Regions from separate parts of the Rhodococcus opacus B4 genome, predicted to be linked through region 3. Evidence: riboswitches for the same ligand, from Rfam matches in the RefSeq annotation. Region 3 holds a riboswitch; each other region holds the start of a gene.
What was found. Region 3 has a riboswitch for thiamine pyrophosphate ahead of ROP_RS24710 (3-oxoacyl-ACP reductase). Riboswitches for the same ligand answer to the same signal wherever they lie in the genome.

Region 1: another riboswitch for thiamine pyrophosphate. It lies ahead of ROP_RS06445 (TenA family protein); the one in region 3 lies ahead of ROP_RS24710 (3-oxoacyl-ACP reductase).
Region 2: another riboswitch for thiamine pyrophosphate. It lies ahead of thiO (glycine oxidase ThiO); the one in region 3 lies ahead of ROP_RS24710 (3-oxoacyl-ACP reductase).
Region 4: another riboswitch for thiamine pyrophosphate. It lies ahead of thiC (phosphomethylpyrimidine synthase ThiC); the one in region 3 lies ahead of ROP_RS24710 (3-oxoacyl-ACP reductase).

What each region holds. Positions count from the first base shown of each region.
Region 1 covers NC_012522.1:1,373,495-1,375,689, forward strand. The annotation lists gene ROP_RS06435 (carboxylesterase/lipase family protein) at 1-28, opposite strand, end outside; gene ROP_RS06440 (NUDIX hydrolase) at 141-818, shown strand; TPP riboswitch at 877-972, shown strand; gene ROP_RS06445 (TenA family protein) at 966-1,688, shown strand; gene ROP_RS06450 (ABC transporter substrate-binding protein) at 1,673-2,195, shown strand, end outside.
Region 2 covers NC_012522.1:2,019,153-2,021,347, reverse strand. The annotation lists gene ROP_RS09485 (NUDIX hydrolase) at 1-445, shown strand, start outside; gene thiE (thiamine phosphate synthase) at 446-1,144, opposite strand; TPP riboswitch at 1,169-1,283, shown strand; gene thiO (glycine oxidase ThiO) at 1,280-2,195, shown strand, end outside.
Region 3 covers NC_012522.1:5,372,623-5,374,817, forward strand. The annotation lists gene ROP_RS24700 (organic hydroperoxide resistance protein) at 1-144, opposite strand, end outside; gene ROP_RS24705 (MarR family winged helix-turn-helix transcriptional regulator) at 147-599, opposite strand; TPP riboswitch at 673-777, shown strand; gene ROP_RS24710 (3-oxoacyl-ACP reductase) at 827-1,591, shown strand; gene ROP_RS24715 (LLM class flavin-dependent oxidoreductase) at 1,593-2,195, shown strand, end outside.
Region 4 covers NC_012522.1:2,010,188-2,012,382, reverse strand. The annotation lists gene thiC (phosphomethylpyrimidine synthase ThiC) at 1-1,260, opposite strand, end outside; TPP riboswitch at 1,253-1,361, opposite strand; gene ROP_RS09430 (GNAT family N-acetyltransferase) at 1,495-1,878, shown strand; gene ROP_RS09425 (GNAT family N-acetyltransferase) at 1,980-2,195, shown strand, end outside.

The DNA.
Region 1 (2,195 bases), 4.0 Mb from region 3:
GTGTGTCGCCTGACTTCTCGACATCCACGGCCGAATCTCCTCACGCAGCGCGTACGGGAATCTCTCGCCAAACTACCAACGATGCGCAGGCAGGACCGTTCGAACGCGGGATAGATCAACCGTGCGCTAACATCTCCTCCGTGGCCGCATCGACCGATCCCGAGGGCAAGAGCCTCCTCGACTACCCGCGGCCGTCCGTGGCGGTGGACGTCGCCGTCCTCACCGTCGACGGTTCCGATCTGAAAGTGCTTGTGGTTCCGCACCGTTCGGGCCGGCTCGCGCTTCCGGGCACCTTCCTCCACGAAGGCGAGCGGCTGCGGGACGCCGCCGAGCGGTGCCTGCGGATCAAGGCGGGCCTGGCGGGCGCCGAGTTCCACCAGCTGGCGATGTTCGACGACCCTGCCCGCGACGACCGCGGGTGGGTGCTGTCGATGACGCACGGCGCGGCGCTGCCGCGCACGGCGCTCCCCCGCGACGCCGTGCTGATCCCCGTCGACGGCGACCGGGTGACGCAGGACCTCGCGTTCGACCACGCGGACGTCGTCACCCTCGCCGTCGCCGACCTGCGCGAGCGGTACGCGCGGTCCGTCGACCCGTCGGGTCTGGCCGGCGACAGCTTCACGGTGCTCGAACTCCGCCGGGTCTACGAGGTGGTGTTCGGCCGCCCCCTCCCGAAGGACTCGTTCCGCCGGCACCTGATGCCCGCCCTCGAGCACACCGGCGACATGGCCGTCGTCGGGACCGGCCGGCCGGCCGAGATCTACCGGCGTGGCACCGCAGCCCTCCCGCCGGGTGCGGCCGCGTTCCTCGCCGGCTGAGCGCGTCCACCCACCCGGGGCCTTTCCGTCCACCGCACGGCCGGTGCTAGGGTCGGCTTGTTCTGACACGGGGTGCTCCGCACGGGCGGGGCTGAGAACACACCCGGGAACCTGCTCAGGTAATGCTGACGAAGGGATGTCAACGTTGTGAATAGCTCTGTCCAAGGTGCTGCGGGCGCAGGCCAGCACGCCCGATTCACGGACCACTTGTGGGACCGGACCAAGGTGCTGCGTGAGGCGATCGACGAACTCGAGTTCCTGCGCCGCCTCGGCGACGGGACGCTGCCGCTGGACGTGTTCCGCACGTACATCGAGCAGGATTTCCTGTACCTGACCGGGTACGCGAAGGCCCTGTCCCTGGTCGCCGCGCACGCCCCGGGTCCCGTCGAGGCCGGCTTCTGGGCCGGTTCGGCGGCCGGGGCCGCCACGGTCGAGGCGACGCTGCACCAGAATCTGCTGACCAGCGGACGACTTCCGGAGTCGGGCGTCGAGCCGCAGCATTCGCAGGCCTGCCTCGGGTACATCTCCTACCTGACGGCGGTCGCCGCCACCGAGCCGTACGCGGTGTCCGCCGCCGCGGTGCTGCCGTGCTTCTGGATCTACGCGGACGTGGGACGCCGGCTCGCGGCGAGCGCCCGGGAGGTGCTGTCCGCCGACCCGTCGCACCCGTACGCACAGTGGGTCACCACGTACGACGCGGAGGAGTTCCACGCCGCCGTCGCGACGGCCCGCGAACTCGTGGACGCCGCCGCGGAGGCCGCGTCCGATGCCCAGCGCGAGGCGATGGTGGAGGCGTTCACGATCGCCAGCCGCTACGAACTCATGTTCTGGGACACCGCACTCAACAAGCAGGAATGGCCCGCGTCGTGACACTTTTCTCCCGTACCAGGCGCGCTGCCACCGCAGCCGTCATCGTCGTCTCCGCCCTGTCGGTGCTCACCGGCTGCGCCGGCGACTCGCAGTCCGACGACACCATCCGGTTCGCGCTCGACTGGACGCCGAACACCAACCACACCGGTCTGTTCGTCGCCCAGCAGGAGGGCTGGTTCGAAGACGCCGGACTGGACGTGCAGGTGCTGCCGTACAACGACACCTCGCCCGACACCCTCGTCGACGCCGGTAACGCCGAGTTCGGCGTGAGCTTCCAGAGTTCCGCGACGTTCTCGAAGGCCGCGGGCGCCCAGACCACGTCGGTCATGGCCCCGCTGCAGCACTGGGCGACGGGCATCGCGGTGAAGGCGGATCGCGCCGACATCACCCGCCCCCGGGATCTCGACGGCAAGATCTACGCCGGTTTCGCGGACCCGGACGGCGAGGAGACGCTGAAGCAGATCATCCGGAACGACGGCGGCAAGGGCGAATTCACCACCGTCACGC
Region 2 (2,195 bases), 3.4 Mb from region 3:
GGTGATCGCCGACGCCGAGCGCCCGCTGCCCACCGTCGCGAACGGTGAGAGCACCGAACTGCGCTGGGTGCGGGAAACCGATGTCGCCGGGCTGCCGCTGCACCCCGGATTCGAAGCGGGGTGGCCGGGGCTGCGCACCACCGAGGTGCGACTGCTGCTCGACCGGCACGACGTGCTGGGTGAGAGCGGCGCGCCGGCGCAGCTGTCGCGGGCGCTGCCCCGCACGGTGCACCTGCCGGACGGCACCTACGGGTGGCTGCCGCGCATCGAGGTGCTCGAGGCGCTGGACACGGTCGGTCGCCTCGCCGAACCGGCAGGTCACGGCACCACGCTGGGCACCGTGACCGCGGTCGTCACCACCGACCCCGCCCTGATCGAACAGTTGCCCGCCACTGTCGTGGTCCTGCCGCCCGCCACGGTGCGCGACTGGCTCGAGCAGGCGTAGCTACGCGTTCTTCTGCAGCAGGGCCGACAGTGAGCGCGCGGCGGCCTGCGGGTCGCGGGCCTCGGTGATGGCCCGCACGACGACGATGCGGTCGGCACCTGCGGCGAGGATCTCCGGAACCCGGGACTCGTCGATGCCGCCGATCGCGAACCACGGGCGGTTCGGCTCGGAGTCGGCGGTCGAGCGCACCAGGTCGATGCCCGACGCGGTCCGTCCGGGCTTGGTGGGCGTCTCCCACACCGGTCCGGTGCAGAAGTAGTCGACGCCGTCCTCGATCGCCGCGAGGCTGGCCTGCGCGCGGCTGTGGGTGGACCGGCCGATCAGTACCTCCGAACCCACCACGGTCCGCGCGTACGGGACGGGCAGGTCGCCCTGGCCGAGGTGCAGGACGTCGGCCCCGGCCGCGAGCGCCATGTCGGCCCGGTCGTTGACGGCGAGCAGCGCCCCGTGCCGCCTGGCCGCGGCCGCGAGCACCGACAGCGCGGCCAGTTCGTCCCTGGCGTCCATGGTGCCGAATTTCTTCTCACCGGCCGAGCCCTTGTCGCGGAGTTGGATGATGTCGACGCCGCCGGACAGTGCGGCCTCGGCGAACTGCGCCAGGTCGCCCTTCTCCCGCCGAGCATCGGTGCACAGATACAAACGTGCTGTTCCGAGGCGGCGCCGACGGTCCGTGAGGTTGCTGTGATGCGAGGTGGTCACGGCATGACGGTAGCCTCTACGGTGAAAGTGCAACACGGGAGTCCCGGGGAACGTGGGGCTGAGAGGGGCTCACGCCGAGCCCGACCGTCATACCTGACCCGGATCATGCCGGCGCAGGAAGTGAGGTGGAGTTCAATGGCGAGATCGGTATCCGTCGTCGGAGGCGGAGTGATCGGCCTGTCCATTGCGTGGCGCGCAGCCCGTAACGGCTGGTCGGTGAAGCTGTATGACCCGTCGATCGGTTCGGGAGCGTCCTGGGTGGCGGGCGGCATGCTCGCCCCGCTGTCGGAGGGCTGGCCCGGTGAGGAGAGCGTCCTCGAACTGGGGAGCGCGTCGCTCGACCGGTGGCCCGAATTCGGGAAGGAACTGGAGGCCGGAGCCGGCGTCGACCTGTTCACGTCGGAGAGTTCGCTCACCGTCGCACTGGACGGAGCCGACGCCGAGGACCTGCGGACCATCGCCGAATGGGTGGGTGCGCAGGGGCGGGATCTGCAGATCCTCAACCGTGCCGAAGTCCGTGCCCTCGAGCCGATGCTGGGTCGCGGAGTCCGGTTGGGACTGTTGGCCGTCGACGAACTGGCCGTCGACAACCGGCTGCTGCTGCAGGCGTTGCAGCGGTGCGCCGTCGACGCCGGGGTGGAGCTGATCGGTGAGGCCGTGCGCAGTCTCGACGGGCTCGGCACCGACCAGATCGTCGTCACCGCGGGCATCGCGTCACCGGCCCTGTGGGCGGGACTTCCGGTGCGGCCGGTGAAGGGCGAGATCCTGCGGTTGCGGGCCCGTCCCGGGGTGACTCCCGCGCCGGGCCGGACCATCCGCGGCAGCGTCCACGGCAGGCCCGCCTACCTGGTGCCGCGTGCCGACGGCATCGTCGTCGGCGCCACCCAGTACGAATCGGGCAACGACACACAGGTCACGGTGGCCGGTGTGCGGGACCTGATCGCGGATGCCGAGGCGCTGATGCCCGCCATCGGCGAGTACGAACTGCGCGAGACCGCGGCGGGTCTGCGTCCGATGACCCCGGACAACCTGCCGCTGATCGGCCGGGTGT
Region 3 (2,195 bases):
CTGCTCGGGGTTGGTGCCGTCGCCGGACCCGCCCATCTCGGTGGGGATGGCGAGGTTCAGGTCGAGCCGGCCGTCCGACGTGCGGGCGTGGCCGTTGCGGCCTTCCCCGGTCGCGAGGGCTTCTGCGGTGTAAATGATCTTCATGGTTACTTCTCTCCTGTAGGGGTGTCGAAACTGTGGAGCGATTCGGTGAGTCGCGACAGGGTGTCGCGCAGGGCGACGAGTTCGTCGACGGCCATTCCCGTCGAGCGGGCGAGTTCGGTGGGGATGCCCTCCGCGGCGGCGCGGAGGCTCGCGCCCTTCTCGGTGAGGTGGATTCCGACCCGGCGTTCGTCCGCCGAGTCGCGCCGGCGTTCGACCAGGCCCAGCGCGTCGAGCCGCTTGAGCAGTGGGGACAGGGTGCCGGTGTCGAGATCGAGGGCTTCGCAGATCTCACGCACCCCGCGACCGTCCTGTTCCCAGAGCACCAGCAGCACGAGGTACTGCGGGTAGGTCACTCCCAGCGAGTCGAGCATCGACCGGTATCTCGCCGTCATCGCCCGGGACGCCGAGTACAGCGCGAAGCACACCTGGCGGTCGAGGGCGAGGTTGTCGGTCACCCTTGAATGGTTGCACACAACTAGATTGTGCACAACCTAGAAGGCGTTGGCGGTGATTGGCCTTACACTGTTGGCCAGTGACACGGGGTGCTGCCCGGCGAAGATCCGGGCGGCTGAGAAGACACCCGTCGAACCTGAACTGGGTAATGCCGGCGAAGGGATGTCGCGGAGACGGCCGTATGCGCTCATCCGATGTCTCGTCGCCGACCGAACGGAAGGTGACAGCAATGCAGCTCGACAAGCAGATCGTCCTGGTGACCGGCGGTGGCCGGGGTCTCGGTTCCGCCATCGTGCGTTCGTTCGCGGCGCAGCACGCGCGGGTGGTCGTGAACTACCGCAACAGCCGGGATGCGGCGGAGGAACTCGCGGCATCCCTGGGCGCGGACCGCGCGGTCGCGCTACAAGCCGACGTCACCGACGCCGCGCAGGTGGCAGCGCTGTTCGCCGCCGCGGAAGAGCACTTCGGATCGCCGGTGACCACCGTGATCAACAACGCCCTCGCCGACTTCTCCTTCAACGGCGACGCACGCGACAAGGCGGACGTCATCACGTGGGAGGCATTCGACTCGCAACTGCGCGGCAGCGTGCAGGCGACCCTGAACACCACGCAGGCCGCGTTGCCGGGCATGCGCGCGCTCGGGTTCGGCCGCATCGTGAACATCGGCACCAACCTGTTCCAGAACCCCGTCGTCCCGTACCACGACTACACCGCCGCCAAGGCCGCCGCGTTGTCGCTGACCCGTACCCTCGCCGCCGACCTCGGGCCCGACGGCATCACCGTCAACATGGTCTCGGGCGGACTGCTCCGCACCACCGACGCGAGCGCCGCCACCCCCGACGAGGTGTTCGACCTCATCGCCGCGAGCACTCCACTGCAGCGGGTCACCACCCCGGACGAGTTCGCGGACGCAGTGCTGTTCTTCGCGTCGCCGTGGTCGCGTTCGGTGACCGGCCAGAACCTCGTCGTCGACGGCGGACTGGTCAAGGACTGACATGAGCGACGGCAGGCAACTGCATTTCAACGCATTCCTGTACGGCTGCGGGCACCACGGCGCCGCGTGGCGGCACCCCGCCTCACAGGTGGAGCGGCTCGGCGACATCGCCTACTACGAGGAACTCGCGCAGACCGCGGAGCGGGGTTGTCTCGACGCGGTGTTCTTCGCCGACGGGCACTCGGTGCGCGACCCCGCGTCCGGGGGCATGTGGTTCCTCGAACCGCTCACCGCGCTGTCGGCGATGGCGCGGGCGACCGAGCGGGTCGGACTCGTGACGACCGTGTCCACCACGTTCTACACCCCGTTCCACGCCGCGCGGATGCTGGCGTCGCTCGACCACATCAGCGGCGGCCGCGTCGGCTGGAACGTGGTGACGTCGATGTTCGACGCCGAGGCGCGCAATCACGGTCTCGAGGAGATGCCGCCGCACGACGACCGCTACTCGCGCGCCGCCGAGTTCGTCGACGTGGCGCTCGCGCTGTGGGATTCGTGGGAGCCCGACGCGCTCGTGCTCGACCGGGACGGCATCTTCGCGGATCCGGCCAAGGTGCATCCGATCGCGCACCGGGGCAAGCACTTCCTCGTCGACGGTCCGCTGACC
Region 4 (2,195 bases), 3.4 Mb from region 3:
CACGCCGATCTTGACGTCGTCGCGGTTCGGCAGCCCCAGGTGCTCCTTGGGAGTGACGTAGCAGAGCATCGCGGTGCCGGCCTGCGCGATCATCGCCGCCCCGATCGCGGACGTGATGTGGTCGTACGCCGGTGCGATGTCGGTGGCGAGCGGTCCGAGCGTGTAGAACGGCGCCTCCTCGCACAGCTCCTCCTCGAGCCGCACGTTCTCGACGATCTTGTGCATCGGTACGTGCCCGGGACCTTCGATCATCACCTGCACGCCATGCGATTTCGCGATCTTCGTGAGCTTCCCGAGGGTACGGAGTTCCGCGAACTGGGCCTCGTCGTTGGCGTCCGCGATGGACCCGGGACGGAGTCCGTCGCCGAGCGAGAACGTGACGTCGTAGCGGTGGAGGATTTCGCAGAGTTCGTCGAAGTGGGTGTACAGGAACGATTCCCGGTGATGGGCCAGACACCATGCCGCCATGATCGAACCGCCGCGCGAGACGATGCCGGTCACGCGTTTCGCGGTCAGCGGGATGTAGCGGAGCAGCACCCCGGCGTGGACCGTCATGTAGTCGACACCCTGCTCGCACTGCTCGATCACGGTGTCGCGGTAGATCTCCCACGTCAGTGCCGTCGGATCTCCGTTCACCTTCTCGAGCGCCTGATAAATCGGCACCGTCCCCACGGGCACCGGCGAATTGCGCAGGATCCATTCCCGGGTCTCGTGAATGTTCTTGCCGGTGGAGAGGTCCATGATGGTGTCCGCGCCCCACCGGGTCGCCCACACCATCTTCTCGACCTCTTCCGCGATCGACGACGTCACCGCGCTGTTGCCGATGTTCGCGTTGATCTTGACCGCGAACGCCTTGCCGATGATCATCGGCTCGAGTTCGGGGTGGCAGCGGTTGGCCGGGATCACGGCGCGACCCGCCGCGACCTCGACGCGCACTGTCTCAGGCGAAACGCCCTCTCGTGCAGCGCAATACCGCATCTCGGGGGTGACGATTCCGGCACGGGCGGCGTCGAGCTGGGTGTCTGCCCGGTCGGCGATCCACGGCGCACGCAGATGCGGAAGCCCCGCGTCGAGGTCGATCGTGGCGTCCGCGTCGGTGTACGGACCCGACGTGTCGTACACGTCGAGGTGCTCACCGTTGGTGAGGTCGACGCGCCGGACCGGGACGCGGATGTCGTCGCCCGACTGCAGGTACTGCTTGGTGCTGCCCTGGATCGGTCCCGTGGTGACGGACGTGGCTGTAGATATGTCTGTGCTCATTGATGATGCTCCCTACGCCGGCATTACCCGGACAGGTTCGACGGTCGACGGCCCCTAGCCGTCCTCTCAGCCCGCTGGTGCGAGCCCCCGTGGATGTGTAGTTGTCCCGGAGACTGTAACCGAGATCTCTGTGAGTGAACATTCGGGGGAAACTTGGACAGCGGTTCCCTGCATCGGTATAAAGGGTGATGAACATCACATTTCGATTACGACACATATCCCCAGGAGATAGCCATGCTGACGGACGCGCAGGTCGTGGACGTGATCGACAACGCCGATCAGAACCGATTCGAACTCCGGCTGAGTGGTGACCTGGTCGGGATACTCGGGTACTTCGCCCTCACGGACACCCCGCCGGGCGCGGGTGCGGGAGTGGGAGTCGTGGCCCGGCCGCCGGGACAGCGGGGCCGGGGGCGTCAGGCCCCGGTGGTCTCGTTCATGCACACGGTGATCGTGGAGGATTTCGGTCACCGCGGACTCGCCGCACTCATGGTGGGGCGCTCCCTCGACCTCGCCCGCGGGTACGGCTGGAAGGTCCGGCCCGTATGCACGTACGTGCAGCGCTTCCTCGCGGGGCACCCCGAGTACCGCGATCTCGTGGCTCCGGTGGAGGCCTGACCGCGGTCGGGACACGAATCGACCACCCGTCGGCAACGAAACGGTTCCGGGGCCGGTGATTCCACTCGCGACGGTCCTCGTGAACTGATTCCATGAGTGGCATGGATCACATGTCGAACGGTTCCGAGTCGTCGGGGAGCATCACGGCCGCTGAGATGCGCGTGCTCGACAACCCTGCCCACGAACGATTCGATCTGTGGCTGGGGGACGAGCTGGTCGGCATCCTCGGCTATCGCGACGAGGACGACATTCCCGGGTTCACCGCCAAACCCGGCGAGGTGGTCGCGTTCATGCACACGGTGATCGTGGAAGACCTC